DNA from 4 places in the Hahella sp. KA22 genome. Region 2 is predicted to be linked to each of the others. Evidence: riboswitches for the same ligand, from Rfam matches in the RefSeq annotation. Region 2 holds a riboswitch; each other region holds the start of a gene.

The links. A riboswitch is a leader RNA that binds a small molecule or an ion and turns the genes downstream of it on or off. The one in region 2 is predicted to bind cobalamin.
Region 1: linked by a shared signal. The riboswitch ahead of EUZ85_RS00070 (CbtB domain-containing protein) and the one ahead of EUZ85_RS01460 (ABC transporter substrate-binding protein) in region 2 are both predicted to bind cobalamin.
Region 3: linked by a shared signal. The riboswitch ahead of EUZ85_RS06540 (TonB-dependent siderophore receptor) and the one ahead of EUZ85_RS01460 (ABC transporter substrate-binding protein) in region 2 are both predicted to bind cobalamin.
Region 4: linked by a shared signal. The riboswitch ahead of EUZ85_RS30950 (CbtB domain-containing protein) and the one ahead of EUZ85_RS01460 (ABC transporter substrate-binding protein) in region 2 are both predicted to bind cobalamin.

Annotation. Positions count from the first base shown of each region.
Region 1 covers NZ_CP035490.1:13,102-16,560, reverse strand. Annotated here, with positions in the region: gene EUZ85_RS00080 (ATP-binding protein) at 1-577, opposite strand, end outside; gene EUZ85_RS00075 (CbtA family protein) at 582-1,385, opposite strand; gene EUZ85_RS00070 (CbtB domain-containing protein) at 1,507-1,683, opposite strand; cobalamin riboswitch at 1,708-1,920, opposite strand; gene cbiB (adenosylcobinamide-phosphate synthase CbiB) at 2,024-2,968, shown strand; gene cobD (threonine-phosphate decarboxylase CobD) at 2,969-3,459, shown strand, end outside.
Region 2 covers NZ_CP035490.1:311,733-315,191, forward strand. Annotated here, with positions in the region: gene EUZ85_RS01455 (iron ABC transporter permease) at 1-632, opposite strand, end outside; gene EUZ85_RS01460 (ABC transporter substrate-binding protein) at 622-1,503, opposite strand; cobalamin riboswitch at 1,581-1,856, opposite strand; gene EUZ85_RS01465 (hypothetical protein) at 1,963-2,568, shown strand; gene EUZ85_RS01470 (PLP-dependent aminotransferase family protein) at 2,575-3,459, opposite strand, start outside.
Region 3 covers NZ_CP035490.1:1,456,619-1,460,077, forward strand. Annotated here, with positions in the region: gene EUZ85_RS06525 (hypothetical protein) at 1-303, shown strand, start outside; gene EUZ85_RS06530 (hypothetical protein) at 339-740, shown strand; gene EUZ85_RS06535 (DUF3012 domain-containing protein) at 885-1,073, shown strand; cobalamin riboswitch at 1,217-1,414, shown strand; gene EUZ85_RS06540 (TonB-dependent siderophore receptor) at 1,525-3,459, shown strand, end outside.
Region 4 covers NZ_CP035490.1:6,950,520-6,953,978, reverse strand. Annotated here, with positions in the region: gene EUZ85_RS30960 (ATP-binding protein) at 1-657, opposite strand, end outside; gene EUZ85_RS30955 (CbtA family protein) at 662-1,465, opposite strand; gene EUZ85_RS30950 (CbtB domain-containing protein) at 1,587-1,763, opposite strand; cobalamin riboswitch at 1,788-2,000, opposite strand; gene cbiB (adenosylcobinamide-phosphate synthase CbiB) at 2,104-3,048, shown strand; gene cobD (threonine-phosphate decarboxylase CobD) at 3,049-3,459, shown strand, end outside.

The sequences.
Region 1 (3,459 bases), 300 kb from region 2:
GACGTCGCTCCACGATAGCCATGCGCTGTTCAACGTCGTAGGTTTCATCCAGAGTGACGGCGAGACCGAAACGGTCCTGTAACTGCGGTCGCAGTTCGCCTTCATCCGGGTTCATGGTGCCGATCAGAATAAACTGCGCCGGATGGCTGTGACTGAGGCCGTCCCGTTCGACAAAGTTCACGCCCGAGGCCGCCGTATCAAGCAGGGCGTCCACCAAGGGGTCGGGCAGCAGATTGACTTCATCGATATAAAGCACGCCGCCGTGAGCTTTGGCCAACAGGCCGGGATTAAACTGCACGCGTCGCTCGCCCATGGCCTGTTGCAGGTCAATGCTGCCGATCAGGCGTTCTTCAGACGCGCCCAGGGGCAGGGTGACGAACTTGTCCGCCGCCTCCGGCAATAAATCCGCCAGTCCCCGCGCCAGCGTCGACTTGGCGGAGCCGCGCGGACCGCTGATCAATACGCCCCCCAGATGAGGATTGATGGCGGCGAGCAATAACGCAGTTTTTAGCGGTTGCTGGCCGACAACCGCGGCGAATGGGTAGGCGGCGAGAGCTGGCGGGGCGGCGACGTCCATTGACTCAGCGCGCCTGCCGCGCGACGTCCTGGCTGCTCCAACGGCGCAGGAACCAGGCGCAGGCCAGTCCGACGATCACCCAGAACAGCGCGTTGGTCAGGGTGGCGGCGGTGATGAATTGATGATGCAGCATCTGTAGCGCCTGCAGAGCCTGTGGGTTGGCGGCGGCGAACTCCGGCGCATTGGCGTGCGGCGCGCCGACCAAATGCGGAATAATCAGCAGAGGCAGTCCGCCCAGCTTTTTCCATGCCGGTGCGAACGCCAGCAAGGCGAAACCGATCGCAGTAACCAGGGCGGTGGCGATCCACCACAACTGGCGATTTTCCAGTGCGGCGGCCTGCATGCCGGGAATCTCCGGCGGCAGTCCCAGGGCGGGAGCGACAAAGAAAACGCCATAGCCCGCCAGTCCCCATAATAATCCCGCGCCCCAGCCTGCGCCGCCTTTGCCGCTGAGTCTGGCGGCGGTCATACAGGCCAGCATGAGCGCACTGAAGCCGATTCCGGCGAGCACGTTGGCAAGCAGGGTGTACAGGGTGCGCTCCAGACCGTCCTCTGGCGCCCAGGCGTCTTCGCCATGGTGATGGCCGCCAGATTCCGCCGCGCCGTGATCGTGCTCATGGGAGTGATGGGCGCCCGTCGCCGCGTGCTGGTGCTCCGCCACGGCAACGGGCTCTGGCGCTTCATCGCCTTCGTAGGTTTCCGCCTCCAGAATAATGCTGGTGACCTGGGAGTGTTGTACGGCGCTCAACAGCCCGCCAGCCAACAGGCCAACCAGCAGCGACGCCAGGATAATACGCTGAATCAACATGTCTCTTCCTCATGCAATGCGGTGTGACGTCGCTATGCGCGCAAGCGCCGCACAAGAGGTGCGGCGTCAAGTTAGACAGGCGAACGTCTGGCCCTGGCAGGGCCTCAGAATTCAGTAACTGTTAGTGACAGGGGAAAGCAAACGCGTGCCGGGTGTCGTGAGCGGCGTTGTGAGCCGCATCCATGGACAGAAAGCCCACTGCGAACAGAATCAGTCCGCCGAAGCACATGGCGCCGATAAGTTGTAGCGCTGCGTTATTGGAAGCCAGCAATGGAAGAGAGAGATTTTTAGTTTGCATGATCTGCGCACCTACCCGTACGAACTGCAGTGGATAAAGCAAGGCCGGTCTCCGGGCTTACGAAAGGTCGAAGCATTTTCGACACAACATTTGCGCCTTCCCATGTCAAAACTGACGACACAGTGGCGTTGGCAAATTACTTTCGATTACCGTTGCGGGGGCAGCACTGGATTAGCATATTGCGCACCAGATTTCCCGATTATCTCGTGGTCGAGCACCTTGGTCAGCGGGATATGCTATTGGCTGAACCCAGGGGAAGTCAACAAGTTAGCGGGTTGCATTGAGCGCGGACCATGGTGAGAATAGGCCGCCTCATCATGAGCCTGGCGCATACTGACCAATGGATACATTGCTGATTCTTGTCCTCGCCCTGACTTTCGACGCCCTGTTGGGAGAACCGCGCCGGCTGCATCCTTTGGTTGGTTTCGGGCGTTACGCCGGTTGGGTGGAGGGAGCGATTCGCATCGCCGACTTCTCTTCCTCAGCAACCCGCGCGCTTGGCGCGGCGGCGGTGACTGCCGCGATTCTGCCCTGGGCGGCGCTCGCCTGGCTGGCGAACGCGTGGAGTGAGTCTTCCACCTGGGGACACATTATCTTTTCCGCCTTCGTGCTTTATCTCGCCATCGGTTGGCGCAGTCTGCTGGAGCATGTGCGTCAGGTCGCCGCGCCATTACGCAGGCATGACGCGGAGGCGGCGCGGCGCAGTCTATCCATGATCGTCAGTCGCGACACCGCCGAACTGGGGGAGGAGGAGATCGCCTCCGCCGCCACGGAATCCGCTCTTGAAAACGGCAACGACGCCATCTTCGCCGCCATCTTCTGGTTTCTGCTCGCCGGCGTTCCCGGCGTGGTGTTGTATCGCCTCAGCAATACCCTGGATGCAATGTGGGGCTATAAGAGCCCGCGTTATTTAAGTTTTGGCTGGGCGGCGGCGCGACTTGACGATGTGCTCAACTGGATTCCCGCCCGTCTGACCGCCTTCAGTTACGCCTGCTGCGGGGCCATGGACAGCGCCCTGCGATGCTGGCGCGCTCAGGGCGCGCAATGGAAAAGTCCCAATGCAGGGCCGGTCATGGCGGCGGGCGCGGGCGCGCTGCGGGTGCGGCTCGGCGGCGCGGCGACCTATCACGGCAGTCTGCAGCATCGGCCTTCACTGGGCTGCGGCGACGCCGCCACGGCGCAATCCATTGAGCGCGCCTGTGGACTGATCAATCGCTCTCTGGCGTTGTGGACGGCGACAGTGGCTTTGGGAGTGGGCGTGCTATGGCTGTGGGGAGCGGGTTGAATGAACGGGAGCGACTTTGATAACGGGGCCGGACACGTGGACCTTCAGGATGATGAGCCGGCTCCCGTCCATGGCGGCGATCTGGATAAATACAGCCGCCTGTATGGCGTTGCCGCCGCTGACTGGCTGGATTTATCCACCGGCGTCAGCCCTTTTCCATACCCGCTGACCAGCATTCCGGCAGAGGTGTTTCGACGTCTGCCTTATGCCGACCCGGCGTTGCAACAGGCCGCCAGCGTTTATTACGGGACGGATTCCCTGCTGGCGATTCCCGGCACGCAATGGGCGATTCAACATCTGCCCGCCTGCTGCGCCCCAGGTGTGGCGGCGCTGCCGGACGTCGGCTATCGCGAACATGAGCATCACTGGCGTCGTCAAGGCTTCAAAATTATTCATTACCCTGCAGGAGATCTGGCGGGAGCGGCGGCGCGTCTGGCGCAGACAGAAAACTTGCGCGCCCTGGTGGCGATTAATCCGAATAACCCCGCCGC
Region 2 (3,459 bases):
TTTTCTCCCAGCGACAGAACATCCAGTGAGCGCGACACACTGAACAGCAACGCCATCCCCAACAACGCAGGCGGCGCCGCCAAGTAAAAGTGCTGCAGGGTGCGGTGTTCGAATGACCCCATCAGCCAGAATAGAATGTCCTGCACCGCGAAAGGATTCGGCGCCATATTCAAAGCCAGCGCCGTCAGCGCTGAACTGAACGAATTAATGGCGGCGCCGGCGAGAATGATCATCACGATGCCCGCTTCCGATCCCACGATCATTACCAGCGCCAGCAGTCCCAGCATGGCGCCGATAATGCCCGCCACTGGCGTAAACAGTCCGCTCGCTGAAAAGCCAAAGTAGATGGCGCACACCGAACTTAGGGCCGCCGTGGAGGAAACCCCCAGTACGCCGGCGTCCGCCAGCGGATTGCGTAGCAGTCCCTGCAACACGGCGCCGGATAGCGCCAATACCGTTCCACATAGCAGCGCCAATAGTGTCCGCGGCAGCCGGATTTCCCATAGAATCAATTGGGTTTCCAGATCCCACCCCGGCCAGCTCACCCCGGTGACCCGGCCGGTGCAAAGAGACAAACCGATCAAAAAGGCCAGCGTCACACTCAGAATCAGGAGCAAACGGTTATAAGTCATCCGCAGTCTCCGACCCGGACGCTTTACGCTCTTGCGTCAGTATATGATCCGCTACTTTTTGGGCCGCCAGCGTCATGGCGGGCGTTCCACAGGAGAGCCAGTCAGCGGGGATATACAAAGGTTCGAAACGGGAAGGACGGCGCTTCAATAAAGGATGCTCCACCCAATTCGTCGCCAACGCCTCGCTGTCATAGCTGTTGCTGACCATGAGCAATAAATCCGGCCGCCAGCGCACCAGCGTCTCCAGATCCACTTGCCCCCAACCTTGCACGCCCTGCTCGCTCGCCACATTAATCACGCCGATGGCGTCCAGAAAGGCGTCCTGGAAATTACCCTCGCCAGCTATCCAGCCATTGGCGTTCAGAATCAGCGCCCTGACTTGCTTGTCCGCTATACGTTCGTGAACCCTGGCGAAATAGGCCCTCAGCTCGCTTACAATCGCCGCAGCCTGCCCGGGTTTGCGAACGGCTTCCCCCATAAGGCTCCAGCTTGACGCCAAATCATCGAGGGATTGCGGTAAGGGAATCTCCACCCAACGCATATTGAACTTCCGCACCAGCGGCTTAAGCGAAGACGCGCCATACTGACCCGCCATCACGATATCCGGCCGGAGTTCCAGCACTTGCTCGATAAAACCAAAATTGGCGGGAATCTCACGCAACGTCGACGCAATTTCCAGCTCAGAGGGCTGATGACTGAGCCAGGTGACCGACACCAGATTTTCCGGGGCGAGATACCCCATCATTTGATCAACGCACTGGTTGACCGACATGACCGTCGGCTCAGCCGCGCGAACATCGCCCGCGTTGACGGAAAGTGTGAAAGTAAACGCTGATAGCAATCCCAGGGCCCGAAAAGCCTTAACCAACATGCAGATGCCGCCTTGAATCGATGCGAGGTGCGAATCCGGCGTAAATTCCCCGTTTACGGTCGGATAAAACAGGCTCCGAATGGGAGTCAAACAATGGCAGGTCTCCTGGCTTGCGTTTCGTAGTCCTGTCCCGCCTTCCCAACATGGAGACGATCTCCACCCAGTGGCCTTTGATAACGTCGCGATAAGGAGGGGCGGCGTTATCCGGGACGAACTCTTCGCTCACAGTTGCGGGGACAGCTCCGGCTGATCGAACGCGCATAAAGTCGCGCTCACCGGATTCCCATTTAATCCTGCTCTCATCGAAAATGATCGAACTTTGAGCAACTGGAACCATTGCGGCCCACATTATCGTGAATTGGTCATTTTAAGTCCAGAAAGCCGCTGAGGGGCGCTGGACCTGTCTGCAAGATTGTGTCAGTTTTACGCTCCCGTAATTACCGACAAGAATAAGACTGTATGACCGACGCGCCCTTGTCCCGCCATGGACTCATTCTGAAACGTCTGCTGTTCCTCGTGTTCATGTATGCTGGACTGGCCTATGGCTTGAGCCTGTTGGAATATACCGTCTTCAATCTGACCGGCTGGTCGCCGGTGAGCATCGAACGCAGTGTCGAACTGCACAGCCGGGAAGAGGTGAAAAAGGAGTTCGATCTTTGCGGCGGCCCGCTATTCGCCGCCAGCGCCGTGGTCAGCGCTCAGGAAGGCGATCGCCTGCTCGCCCGCTGCGGACGCTTCTGGCCTTTCTATCGTTACACCATTGAAGCCACCGCCCACCCATTGCTGCCGGGCTCTTTTATCCTGTATCCGGACGAAGCGCCGGCGGCTGTTACGGCGCGAGAGAATTTCATCATCAATATGCAGGTGATCAACGGCGGCTTCGCCCTGGTAGCGCTGTTTGTGATTGGTTTGAGCTGTTTCGCAGGTTATCGCTTTCTTTTCAAGAAGGACGAAGAAGCCGGCTACAAGACCGCTTTTCACGGCTTTATCAGCAGCTTTCTGATGCTCGCCTGTTATAGCGGCGTCATGTTCTTCATTGATCCCACGTTCAGCTTCGGCTGGTAATCTCGCTTAGCCCGCGCGCAGCCAAACGCCCAACTGGCGGATCGCGTCTTCCGCCTCCGCCGTCCAGGGCGCCGCGCAATTGAGCCGCAGGCAATGTCTGTACTTGTCGCCGTCGCCGCTGAACAGAGTTCCCGGCGCAATGCTCACGCCAGCGGCCAGCGCTTTGCGATACAACGCAACCGTATCGCAGTCCTCCTCCAGCTCCACCCACAATACAAACCCACCCGCCGGCTGCGATACCCGTACGCCTGCGGGAAAATACCGCAGCACCGCCGTCGTCATGCGCTCCACATGCACCGCGAACTCATGGCGCATACGCCGCAGATGGCGGTCGAAATCCGCTTGCGCCAGATAATGCGCCACCGCCATCTGCGGCAAGCTTGGGCAGGCCAGGGTGCTGGCGAATTTCAGGTAACCGACCCGCGTCCGCCAGCGCCCTGGAGCCATCCATCCCACCCGCAAACCGGGGGCGATTGATTTGGAAAACGACGAGCAATACAGCACGCCGCCGGCACGGTCATAACTCTTCGCCGCGCGCGGACGCAGGCCGGAAAAGCCCAGCTCGCCGTAGATATCATTTTCGATCAAAGGAACGCCTCGGACTTCCAGCAAGCGCACCAACTGTTCCTTGCGCTCATCCGGCATCAGACATCCAAGAGGATTGCTAAAGTTGGGCATGGCCACGCAGGCTTTGACCGGCCACAGCTCCAACGCCAGTTGCAGCGCCTCCAGGCTGAGCCCGCTTTTCGGGTCGGCGGGAATTTCCAGCGCCTTTAGTCCAAGCGCATCAATGACTTGCAACAACCCAAAGTAAGTAGGCGACTCCACCGCCACCACATCTCCGGGCTGCGTCACCGCCCTCAACGCCAGAGTCAGTGCTTCATGGCATCC
Region 3 (3,459 bases), 1.1 Mb from region 2:
GGCACTCTGGCTACTGACATTGTTAAAGTCGGAGTTGCTGCTACGGTTGGCTCTGCTGCCGCATATGTTGTAGGCGCTTTCACCACTGTCGCTGTAGGCCCTTTGTTGGCTGCAGTTTTTCTTGGAGTTGCGACAAGTTTTTTACTTGAGGAGCTTGATCAAAAATATGGAGTTACTTCCGCTCTTATAGAGAGCTTGAATTCTTTGCATAATAAAACTATTGGTGAAGCGGCTCGTCAAGTCACTATATTTGAAAGTAACTTTATTGAGAGAGCGCTTATGAAAGCTACGAGTAGGTATTAATGATAGCTATGAGGAAAATTGTAATATGCGTAGCTATGTTGGTTTTAAATGTTGCTGCGTTGGCATTTGCAGCTAGATTTTTAGATGTCATTTATTTTGCTCAGCAGGAGGCGGCAAGTGGAGCTAATGTAATTGAGTTTCACGGTGGTGTGCGTTATTTGTTGCTGCCTCTAATAATACCTCTGATTACGGTTGTGGCAATAATTGAGCGACTAATAAAATCGAACTTCTTTAAAAGAATCCAAGGTGGAATATTAATCGCCGGAGGATTCCTTTTGCTTTTCTCGGGGTGGTGGGTTGAGAGATCTTCGACGTATTATATAGAAAACCTGGGCTACCAAGTATGTGGCGAAACCTATTCGGGGATATGGCTCACGGTTACTTTATACGCTGACAGTGTAGAAAATTGCGCCAGTGGCAAAGTTGAGGGTAGCTAAGCTTTTGAAGCAATTTAACCAGTCAGAATTGTGGATAGTTGCTCTCAATTGAAAATTTTCGCCCTCAATCTCCAAACTGACTGCCTCTGCCTTGTATACTTCTCGATTAAAGATGAACTTGTGAAATGACATTCAGGATTTCCTATGGCGATTAAACGCGTATCTTCTTGGCTATTGGTGGTGGGGTTGAGCTTGGGTGCTTTAGCCGGTTGCTCTCCCGAGGTGGGGAGCAAGGACTGGTGTGAGGATATGGCGACCAAGCCGAAGGGTGACTGGACGGCGAATGAGGCGACGGATTACGCCAAACATTGCCTGTTCCGCTCCGACAGTTAAGCGAGCAGACTCATCTCCTAACTTATTGGGAATAGGGGGAGGCTACATTTGGATAGTTTTCAACAGGTTGCCGCGACCCTGGCGCTTGTGGTTTGGGTGAGGCGCTTTGTGCGCCTTGACTTTACAGGGGCGGCCATTTAGCTTACGCCCCCATTGCATCAGGTGTCCTGAGAACATTCGTTCAAGGGATGAAACGGGAAGTCGGTTTAAGTCCGACGCTGCCCCCGCAACGGTAAATGAGTCAAACGACAACCCCCTGTCACTGCGGATTCGCGGGAAGACGTTGTCGCCGGTTACACCACTCATGAGCCCGGAGACCGGCCTGACGCCTGCTTATCGCGTGGCATAGCGGAGGGCTTTGCCGGGATTCGTCTGACTCGACTCCTTTCCCTCTTTGCTTGTATCCGCTGCGCAACAATTGCATTCACTGGCGCTACTCTTTCGGAACATTATGAGGCTTGTACCCCTTTTGCTTTTAGTTGGCTCACAACTGACCGGCGTTCGCGCGGAAGAGTTGGCGCCTGTTGTCGTCGAAGCCAAAGCTCCATCTGCGGATGAAATTGACGCGGAGTATCAAACTGGCTTTGTTAAGGTGATCAAGCGCGAGCAATTTGACTCGAAAGTCGCCACCGTCGCAGACGTGCTGAAGAATGAAACCGGCGTGCAAGTGCGTCAGAGCGGCGGGCTGGGATCATACTCCGCTGTTTATCTTCGTGGCTCCACCAGTAAGCAGGTGAACGTTTATCTAGATGGAGTATTGTTAAACGATGCGACTGGCGGCTCGGTGGACTTGAGCCAGATATTGCTGAGCGGCATTGAGCAGATTGAAATTTATAAAGGCGCAACGCCGATTCAGCTGGGCTACTCTGGCGTCGGCGGCGCGATCAATATCAAATCTCTTCGTTTCAGCAAACCCCTCAGACAATTAAGTCTTGGGTATGGCTCATTCAACAGTCGTAAAGGGGCGCTTACATTCGCCGATAGCGTTGGCGAAACCAACTACCTGGCGTCCCTTGATTATCTCGGCAGTGATAACGACTTCGAGATGCTGAACAACAACCAGACCGAATTTAATCCCTACGATGATCGTGTGGAACGTCGTCGCAATGCGGATTTCAGTCAGTTCAATGGCATGCTGACGGCGGAACGCAGCCTGTCGGATAGCACGGATTTGCAACTGATGGCGCAACATTTCAATAAAGATCAGCATCTGCCTGACATCGCTAATCTGGAGAGCACGCGAACCAGTCTGGATACGGACTTCACTCGTCTGCAGAGCAAACTGAGCTTTGCCCGAAATACACAGGAAAATTATTCGGGGCGCATTTTCTTGTCCACACAAGAAGAGCGTTATGACGACAGTCAAAGCCGCATTGGCCTGGGCGTGCAGAAAACTCGGGCTGACACGGATGTGGTCGGCGCCGAGTTATATGGCTCCTATTCAATCGGTCTGCATCTGCTCTCCGCTACCTTGGAGGCGCGCCGGGAAACTTATCAGGAAGAGGACCTGACCGGGCGCAGGCAAAAGCAGGAGTTCGAGCGTTTTACCTACTTGCTGGGTGTGCAAGACGAGTGGGCGGATGCTGAAGATATCTGGTTGGTGCGCCTGAGCGCGCGCCAATACTTTCTTGAAGATGAGACTCCCGCTGCATCCATGAGCGGGCGCACGGAGGTGGCTTCCGATTCCGCTCAATATCATTCATTGCAGGCTGGCGTTCGTTACCGCCTGACAGATTGGCTGTCGCTCAAGTCCAATGCATCCCGGGATGTGAGGTTCCCTCAGTTAGCGGAGAAGTTCGGCGATAGAGGATTCTTCATTGGTAATAGTGAGTTGCACCCGGAAACAGCGTTGAATGGTGACATCGGATTTGAAGTGGGCGTAGATAGTTTTAGTGTATCTGCGGCCTATTTCTATCGGGATTTAAAAGATGCTATCGTCCCCTCTTATGACTCAAGGGGAGTCGGCCGCTTTGAGAATGTCGGCAAAGCAAGGGTTAGCGGAGTGGAAGTGGACGCCATGTATCGACCTGTTCCCGCCTGGACGTTTATCGCCAGAAGCACCGCCCAGGACACAGAAAACCTGTCAGACGCCCGTGACCTGCACGGTAAACAACTGGCGGGCGCCTACACCTATTCCCACTTTTTATCCGCCGCCTGGAGTATCGGGCGCATCACCACCTCCGTCGAGTATCGTCATGAATCCGGGGCTTATTACGACAGCGCTCAGGAAACGGAAGTGGAAGATCAAAACATTGTCGATGTGGTGGGGCGCTGGTCCGATGGCGAGACTACCGTTGAAGTCAGCGCAAACAATGTGACCGATGAAGTCGTTGAAGCTTTTAACGGTTACCCTTCTCCTGGGCGACACTATTTTGTGTCTTTACAG
Region 4 (3,459 bases), 320 kb from region 2:
GGCGGCGATGCGGGTTTGCAGATCTTGCTGAGCGTCGCGCCATTGCGCCAGATAGGCCTCGCGGTCCTGTTCGAAGGCCAGACGTCGCTCCACGATAGCCATGCGCTGTTCAACGTCGTAGGTTTCATCCAGAGTGACGGCGAGACCGAAACGGTCCTGTAACTGCGGTCGCAGTTCGCCTTCATCCGGGTTCATGGTGCCGATCAGAATAAACTGCGCCGGATGGCTGTGACTGAGGCCGTCCCGTTCGACAAAGTTCACGCCCGAGGCCGCCGTATCAAGCAGGGCGTCCACCAAGGGGTCGGGCAGCAGATTGACTTCATCGATATAAAGCACGCCGCCGTGAGCTTTGGCCAACAGGCCGGGATTAAACTGCACGCGTCGCTCGCCCATGGCCTGTTGCAGGTCAATGCTGCCGATCAGGCGTTCTTCAGACGCGCCCAGGGGCAGGGTGACGAACTTGTCCGCCGCCTCCGGCAATAAATCCGCCAGTCCCCGCGCCAGCGTCGACTTGGCGGAGCCGCGCGGACCGCTGATCAATACGCCCCCCAGATGAGGATTGATGGCGGCGAGCAATAACGCAGTTTTTAGCGGTTGCTGGCCGACAACCGCGGCGAATGGGTAGGCGGCGAGAGCTGGCGGGGCGGCGACGTCCATTGACTCAGCGCGCCTGCCGCGCGACGTCCTGGCTGCTCCAACGGCGCAGGAACCAGGCGCAGGCCAGTCCGACGATCACCCAGAACAGCGCGTTGGTCAGGGTGGCGGCGGTGATGAATTGATGATGCAGCATCTGTAGCGCCTGCAGAGCCTGTGGGTTGGCGGCGGCGAACTCCGGCGCATTGGCGTGCGGCGCGCCGACCAAATGCGGAATAATCAGCAGAGGCAGTCCGCCCAGCTTTTTCCATGCCGGTGCGAACGCCAGCAAGGCGAAACCGATCGCAGTAACCAGGGCGGTGGCGATCCACCACAACTGGCGATTTTCCAGTGCGGCGGCCTGCATGCCGGGAATCTCCGGCGGCAGTCCCAGGGCGGGAGCGACAAAGAAAACGCCATAGCCCGCCAGTCCCCATAATAATCCCGCGCCCCAGCCTGCGCCGCCTTTGCCGCTGAGTCTGGCGGCGGTCATACAGGCCAGCATGAGCGCACTGAAGCCGATTCCGGCGAGCACGTTGGCAAGCAGGGTGTACAGGGTGCGCTCCAGACCGTCCTCTGGCGCCCAGGCGTCTTCGCCATGGTGATGGCCGCCAGATTCCGCCGCGCCGTGATCGTGCTCATGGGAGTGATGGGCGCCCGTCGCCGCGTGCTGGTGCTCCGCCACGGCAACGGGCTCTGGCGCTTCATCGCCTTCGTAGGTTTCCGCCTCCAGAATAATGCTGGTGACCTGGGAGTGTTGTACGGCGCTCAACAGCCCGCCAGCCAACAGGCCAACCAGCAGCGACGCCAGGATAATACGCTGAATCAACATGTCTCTTCCTCATGCAATGCGGTGTGACGTCGCTATGCGCGCAAGCGCCGCACAAGAGGTGCGGCGTCAAGTTAGACAGGCGAACGTCTGGCCCTGGCAGGGCCTCAGAATTCAGTAACTGTTAGTGACAGGGGAAAGCAAACGCGTGCCGGGTGTCGTGAGCGGCGTTGTGAGCCGCATCCATGGACAGAAAGCCCACTGCGAACAGAATCAGTCCGCCGAAGCACATGGCGCCGATAAGTTGTAGCGCTGCGTTATTGGAAGCCAGCAATGGAAGAGAGAGATTTTTAGTTTGCATGATCTGCGCACCTACCCGTACGAACTGCAGTGGATAAAGCAAGGCCGGTCTCCGGGCTTACGAAAGGTCGAAGCATTTTCGACACAACATTTGCGCCTTCCCATGTCAAAACTGACGACACAGTGGCGTTGGCAAATTACTTTCGATTACCGTTGCGGGGGCAGCACTGGATTAGCATATTGCGCACCAGATTTCCCGATTATCTCGTGGTCGAGCACCTTGGTCAGCGGGATATGCTATTGGCTGAACCCAGGGGAAGTCAACAAGTTAGCGGGTTGCATTGAGCGCGGACCATGGTGAGAATAGGCCGCCTCATCATGAGCCTGGCGCATACTGACCAATGGATACATTGCTGATTCTTGTCCTCGCCCTGACTTTCGACGCCCTGTTGGGAGAACCGCGCCGGCTGCATCCTTTGGTTGGTTTCGGGCGTTACGCCGGTTGGGTGGAGGGAGCGATTCGCATCGCCGACTTCTCTTCCTCAGCAACCCGCGCGCTTGGCGCGGCGGCGGTGACTGCCGCGATTCTGCCCTGGGCGGCGCTCGCCTGGCTGGCGAACGCGTGGAGTGAGTCTTCCACCTGGGGACACATTATCTTTTCCGCCTTCGTGCTTTATCTCGCCATCGGTTGGCGCAGTCTGCTGGAGCATGTGCGTCAGGTCGCCGCGCCATTACGCAGGCATGACGCGGAGGCGGCGCGGCGCAGTCTATCCATGATCGTCAGTCGCGACACCGCCGAACTGGGGGAGGAGGAGATCGCCTCCGCCGCCACGGAATCCGCTCTTGAAAACGGCAACGACGCCATCTTCGCCGCCATCTTCTGGTTTCTGCTCGCCGGCGTTCCCGGCGTGGTGTTGTATCGCCTCAGCAATACCCTGGATGCAATGTGGGGCTATAAGAGCCCGCGTTATTTAAGTTTTGGCTGGGCGGCGGCGCGACTTGACGATGTGCTCAACTGGATTCCCGCCCGTCTGACCGCCTTCAGTTACGCCTGCTGCGGGGCCATGGACAGCGCCCTGCGATGCTGGCGCGCTCAGGGCGCGCAATGGAAAAGTCCCAATGCAGGGCCGGTCATGGCGGCGGGCGCGGGCGCGCTGCGGGTGCGGCTCGGCGGCGCGGCGACCTATCACGGCAGTCTGCAGCATCGGCCTTCACTGGGCTGCGGCGACGCCGCCACGGCGCAATCCATTGAGCGCGCCTGTGGACTGATCAATCGCTCTCTGGCGTTGTGGACGGCGACAGTGGCTTTGGGAGTGGGCGTGCTATGGCTGTGGGGAGCGGGTTGAATGAACGGGAGCGACTTTGATAACGGGGCCGGACACGTGGACCTTCAGGATGATGAGCCGGCTCCCGTCCATGGCGGCGATCTGGATAAATACAGCCGCCTGTATGGCGTTGCCGCCGCTGACTGGCTGGATTTATCCACCGGCGTCAGCCCTTTTCCATACCCGCTGACCAGCATTCCGGCAGAGGTGTTTCGACGTCTGCCTTATGCCGACCCGGCGTTGCAACAGGCCGCCAGCGTTTATTACGGGACGGATTCCCTGCTGGCGATTCCCGGCACGCAATGGGCGATTCAACATCTGCCCGCCTGCTGCGCCCCAGGTGTGGCGGCGCTGCCGGACGTCGGCTATCGCGAACATGAGCATCACTGGCGTCGTCAAGGCTTCAAAATTATTCATTACCCTGCAGGAGAT